Regions from separate parts of the Lactiplantibacillus sp. 3062 genome, predicted to be linked through region 1. Evidence: riboswitches for the same ligand, from Rfam matches in the RefSeq annotation. Region 1 holds a riboswitch; the other holds the start of a gene.
What was found. A riboswitch is a leader RNA that binds a small molecule or an ion and turns the genes downstream of it on or off. The one in region 1 is predicted to bind thiamine pyrophosphate.
Positions count from the first base shown of each region.

Region 2: another riboswitch for thiamine pyrophosphate. It lies ahead of thiM (hydroxyethylthiazole kinase); the one in region 1 lies ahead of ACWQAU_RS01280 (ECF transporter S component).

Region 1 covers NZ_JBVAYE010000001.1:276,350-279,518, forward strand. Annotated here, with positions in the region: gene ACWQAU_RS01270 (aldo/keto reductase) at 150-980, opposite strand; gene ACWQAU_RS01275 (glutathione peroxidase) at 1,031-1,516, opposite strand; TPP riboswitch at 1,661-1,754, shown strand; gene ACWQAU_RS01280 (ECF transporter S component) at 1,857-2,426, shown strand; gene ACWQAU_RS01285 (ABC transporter ATP-binding protein) at 2,456-3,169, shown strand, end outside.
Region 2 covers NZ_JBVAYE010000001.1:387,352-390,520, reverse strand. Annotated here, with positions in the region: gene larE (ATP-dependent sacrificial sulfur transferase LarE) at 1-57, shown strand, start outside; gene ACWQAU_RS01760 (zinc-binding dehydrogenase) at 257-1,234, opposite strand; TPP riboswitch at 1,406-1,511, shown strand; gene thiM (hydroxyethylthiazole kinase) at 1,590-2,381, shown strand; gene thiD (bifunctional hydroxymethylpyrimidine kinase/phosphomethylpyrimidine kinase) at 2,407-3,169, shown strand, end outside.

The sequences.
Region 1 (3,169 bases):
GACCTTTCAAGATGAAAACAGCCAATCGCTACTGCACCATGTATTGCGATTACGCTGATATCACAAACCAATCATCAACAAGCAGTTGCCCATAAAAAGATAGCGACGAGTTATCATCACAACGTCGCTATCTTTTTATATCATTCAAATTAAAATTCTTGGTACACTGCTGGATCTTGATTATTCAAGCGACCATCCACTTGGCTCAAACCATTAATTGTTGCCATATCAGCTGCACTGATTTCAAAATCAAACACGTCCATATTACCTGCTTGACGGCTCGGCGTTGACGACTTTGGAATCGGCAAGGTCCCTAACTGTAGTTCCCACCGTAAAATCAACTGACCAACATTTTTATGGTAGTGCACTGCAATCTCTTTGAGCGTCTCATTTTGAAGCATCTCACTGGCCCGGCCAAGGGGACTCCAATCTTGCGTCAAAATACCGTGTGCTTGATCATAATCCCGTTGTGCCTGCTGGTTAAAGTACGGATGTAATTCGACCTGATTAATGACGGGTAAAACACCCGTTTCTTTGTTTAATCGTTCTAAATGTTCTGGTAAGAAATTTGAGACCCCAATCGAACGAATCAAGCCTAACTTCTGGGCATCAATCAGTGCCTGCCAAGCTTCAACATAATGATCTTCCTTAGGGTTAGGCCAATGAATTAGATATAAATCATAATAATCCAGGCCAGCTCGATATAATGATTCTTGAATCGTATTGATAGCTTCCGTGTAGGTGTGGTGGCGACCAGGAAGTTTTGATGAAATCAAGAGTTCCGAACGCGGTACTGACGAACGCCGAACCGCTTCACCAACAGCACCTTCATTTTCATAGTTAAAGGCCGTATCTAATAATCGGTAGCCGCGATCAATCGCTGAGTCGATCACTTGCACACCATGAGCACCATTCAGTTTATATGTTCCAAAGCCAATTTTAGGTACTGTTAAACCATCACGTAACGTATAAGTTTCCAACTTAAGCCACTTCTTTCTTTTAAATTAAACGATCATTGTTAAATTTATCGTTAATCTTCTGAACGATCAGCCAAGGCATCACGAATCGCTGCTTCAAATGTTGCCGGCCGTGTCGTTGGGGCATAGCGTTCGAGCACACGGCCATCACGACCAATCAGGAATTTTGTGAAATTCCACTTGATTCGACCATGTCCCGCCGCCTGTTTGAGGTAAGTAAATAACGGATCAGCGTCATCACCATTAACCATCACCCGTTTGGTCATGGGAAACGTTACCCCGTAGTGCCGTTGACAATAGTCATGGGTCTCATCGTCATCCGCCTTTTCTTGATGAAATTGATTGGATGGCAATCCCAAGACCACTAGGCCCTCCTGCTGATACTTCTGATAAAGTTCTTCTAATCCTTTAAACTGTGGCGCCAGGCCACAGTTGCTAGCCGTATTCACGATTAGCAAGACCTGACCGCGATATTGTGACAAGTCAAGTGGCGCACCACTCATCTCAGTTTCTGTAAAATCATACACTGATTCTGCCATCGAGATCCCTCCTAAGAATATTAACCAAATACATTGCTTTATCCATAGTAAACCACAAAATTGTGACTTTTCATCATACTTTGCTTTAGTTTCCGGAAAATTGATTGCACTGAATGTCATTATCCGTTACACTAAACGTATCATTCATAGCAACTGGGGTGCCATCACGGCTGAGATAATACCCATTGAACCTGAATCTGGACAATGCCAGCGCAGGGAGCAATGCTTTTATTTGGGGAACCATCAATTCAGACTTAGCCGCCTGCCACCGATAATCGTGGTAGGCGTTTTTTGTCGCTTGGATGCGTGAATGACAAACTACTTTTGGGAGGATTTAACAATGAAATGGGTTAAATCATGGTACTTGAACGATATTATTTTACTGGCACTAATTGGTATTTTCTTTGGTGCCATCTTTATGGGGACTAATTTTGTTTATAACATTTTAAGTGCGGCCCTGACACCATTTGGTCTAAGCGGTCTGGCTAATGAACTACTACTTGGCTTATGGTGCATGCCCGGCATGTTAGCTGGCTACCTCATTCGACTAAAGGGTTCGGCAACGCTAGGTGAGCTCCTCGCAGCAACCGTCGAAATGTTTTTCGGTGGTCAATGGGGAATCACCACATTGATTTCTGGTGTCGTGCAAGGATTTGGGGCCGAACTAGGTTATATCGTCACTGGCTACAAACACTATGACTGGTTAGGCTTAACGGCTGCGGCCGCAACAACTACTGTGGTCACCTTTGGCTGGGACCTTGCCCGTAATGGTTACTATAAATTACAGCTATGGCTCTTGATTTTATACGTGGTCGTTCGCTTTATTTCGATGTTTGTTTTCGGGGGTCTGTTAACTAAAACCATCACGGACCTACTTGATCGCAGTCATGTTTTAAAATCAACGCATTAATACACTTTATAAAATGGAGGCTTTCTCGAATGGCTAGTATCGCGCTGAATAATTTAACTTACACCTATCCACAGGCGTCGACACCCATTCTGGATCGCGTTAACCTAACACTACCACGGCAAAGCTTCATCCTATTGACAGGGCCATCGGGAACAGGTAAGTCGACGCTCCTAAAGCTGATTGCAGGCTTACTACCCCTGACTCCAGATTACGGCACCATTACCTTTGATGGTCAGTCATTAACTGCTAGCACCGCTAATCAGCGCGCTCAGCACGTTGCCATGATGTTTCAGAATCCTAATCAGCAGTTTGCCATGGATACCGTTGAAAATGAACTAATTTTCGCACTTGAGAACTTACAAGTGCCCCGTGACCAAATACCGGCCCGCTTACTTAGTGCGCTTGACTTTGTTGGTATCCGAAATTTACAGTCACGACTATTAAATCATTTATCCGGTGGCGAGAAACAGAAAGTGGCCCTTGCAATCATTGTCGCTATGGATAGCGATGTCATCCTACTAGATGAGCCCTTTGCCAGTGTCGATCCGACCGCACGAGCCGTCTTGTTAGACCGACTCGTGGAACTACGCAATCAACATGGGAAGACAATCATCTTGGCGGATCATGACCTAACAGGTTACGAACAGCTCGTCGATCAAGTCGTCCAAATCAAGGACCAGCACTTACAGCTCATTGATCGCACCACCTGGTCTGAGTTATTTGCAGCCTTTACTGAGCAGCCA
Region 2 (3,169 bases), 110 kb from region 1:
CGTAGTGGTCGGATGAATGATACGTTGACCAAGGCACAATTGGCCACTTTCGCCTAGGCCTAATCAAATTAATGATAGTGGTGTCGGGATTAATCGGAGATGGGCGGCTGAACGGCGGTGATCATGGTTCATTCGCCCACCCGATGATAATCGTAACCCCAGCCGATACGCACATGTTGCGATTATCGCCTGACACCCCAAAAAGCGCAGTTCAAGGCCGCCCTTGAGCTGCGTTTTTCGTATCTTCATTTTTAGATCAACAGGCGTCAAAAGTCACGACGAGTTTACCAACGACTTGACCAGCTTGGAGTTGTTGTAAACCACTTACAAGTTGGTCACGGTGCAAGACCTGAGTAATTAGTGGGTCGACCTTGCCAGTTTGGACCAAAGCTAATAAGGCGGCGGTCATTTGCCCAAGATCGGCAACTTGCGCTGGGTTACCGCTACGGTGGGCACCACCGAGGTCCAATTTACTGATAGTTACAACTTGATTACTTGGAAAGTGGTCCGGAGTTGCTAATACACAGACAAGCTGGCCATTGTAAGCTAAGCGCGGTAAGTCCGCATCAGCATGACCAATGGTATTAATGATCAGATCAACACCGTGCTGCTGCGTTAGGTCTTGAATGCATGTGGTCACATCTTCATGATGGTAATCGATTTGGGCATCGGGATGCAGCGGTGCCACGAAGGCTTGCTTGGCCTGTGAAACGGTCGTGAAGACGGTCTTGCCAGCAGCCTTAGCGAGTTGAATAGCCATACTGCCTACACCGCCCGCACCTGCATGGATCAGCACAGTTTGCGCGGCATTTAAATTGGCTTTGCGCAGGAGGGCCTGATAAGCCGTCAATCCAGCGCAGAGACTAGCGGCGGCTGCTTCAAAGCTCACAGTCGTTGGAATCTTAGCTAGCACGGCTGCTGGTAAACTCACGTATTCGGCAAACGTCCCATTATTGGCGAGATTAGCGTGCCCACAAACTCGTTCGCCAGGCCGAAAATTAGTGACCTCAGCGCCAACCGCTTCCACGATTCCAGCTGTGTCTAGTCCTAGTGTGTGTGGATATTGCCAGGCGGCGTTACCCGCCGTAACTAATTTAAAATCTACCGGATTGAGCCCGACTGCTTGGGTCTTGATCAACACCTCAGTTGGCCCGAGGTTGGGCATGGGCCGTTCTTGCCATTGAAGCTGTTTCATAGTTTGAGCGGATGGATCTGGCACAACAAGTGCTTGCATCTTCAATCACTCTTTTCTTAAAGGCATATTTGCTTTTTATTATAACCGGTCGCGGCGGTGAATTTAAACTTTAATGCCTAATTAATTAAGTAGCAATGAGGGTGATTCGGCTAACGGAAAGATTGACGTTAGCGGTTACAATCGTTAGACTAAGGTTAGTAATTGAATATTTTTAAACACTAGGGGTGTCCAAAAATGGGCTGAGATGGTGCTGTAAGTGCCGATCCCTCTGAACCTGTAAGCTCAAACTTGCGTAGGAAAGTGTCACAGCTAATGTTAGCGGCCACTGGATCAATGCATGTTGATTGGTGGTCGTTTTTGATTGGTGTGACGGTCAATGAGGAGGAGAATTGCTATGGAATTACAATTATTGAATACTTTACGGGATCACAATCCGATTGTTTTTAACATTGCCAATTTTGTTACGGTTCAAGACGTTGCCAATGGGCTAAACGCGTTAGGGGCCTCGCCAATTATGTCAGCTGAAGTCCAAGAAGCAGAGACGATGGTCCAAATTGCCGGGGCAGTTTGCATTAATTTAGGAACCTTGACCACCACCCAGATTGATCAAATGCGAGTGGTTGGTAAGCTTGCTAATCAGTATCATAAGCCAGTCGTTCTTGATCCGGTGGCCGTCGGGGCGGTCCCTTATCGAAAAGAAGTCGCGCTAGCATTACTATCTGATTTTCAAGTCGATGTTATTCGGGGCAATGCTGGTGAAATTGCGGCATTGGCTGGCATGGATTGGCAAGCGAAAGGCATTGATGCGGGGAGCGGTCAGGGCGACCTGGTTGAAATTGCTCAAGCTTGTGCACAGCAATTTCAATGCTGTGTCATATTGTCGGGATCTACTGATGTTATTACGGATGGTCGGCGCGTTGTTAAAGTCGCTAATGGTACCCCGCTTTTCCAACGTCACGTGGGCTCGGGCGATTTACTTTCTAGTATCGTCGCGGCTTTTACAGCCGTTAGTCCAACCGATATTTACCAGGCGGCGCAAATGGCTTGCTTAGTCTTAGCGGGAGCGGGGGAACTTGTCGCCAGTCAGCTGACGGCCGATCGTCCCGCCACATTTGCCATTGATTTGATTGACCGGCTGAGCTTAGTGACAGTGTCAGAAATTCAAACAATTGCTAAAGTTGATTAAATATAATGAAGGGTCGCGAGATTTAATGAATGAATTTCCACAAGTGGCAACGATTGCTGGTACGGACAGTGGTGGCGGTGCCGGTGTCATGGCCGATTTAAAAACGATGCAGGCACGTCACGTTTTTGGTACCGCGGTAGTCGTTGCCGTGACAGCTCAAAATACATTGGGGGTCCAAGATTTTATGGCAATGCCGACGAAGCTCATTGACGAACAATTTGCTTCGTTAGCAGCTGACTTAGACATTCGCGCTTGTAAAACGGGGATGCTTGCAGATGCTGAACATGTCCATGCCGTCGTTGAGAACTTGAAACGAGTTGATTTTGGGCCGCTGACAGTTGATCCAGTCATGATTGCGAAAGGCGGGGCGGCGTTATTAGCCGCGGATGCGATTAAAACGGTTCGCGACGAACTGATCCCGTTAGCGACTGTTGTGACACCGAATTTACCGGAAGCAGAACGATTAACCGGTCAGGCAATCACTAGTAATCAAGCGATGGTTACAGCTGGACATGCGCTACAGGGGTTAGGTGCTGACAATGTCATTATTAAAGGTGGGCATGGTGATAATCCTGATTTAGCTAATGACTTCGTATTGTTGGCTGACGGGACCGCCTTTTGGCTTTCGGCTCCACGGATTGATACGGTGCGGACCCACGGCACGGGAGATACTCTATCGGCATGTATTACCGCCGAATTAGCAAAAGGACGGTCAATGGCTGCGGCCATTAAAACGGCTAAGGCGTACGTTGCTGGGACGATTCAGGATGGTATCCAGGTCGGGCATG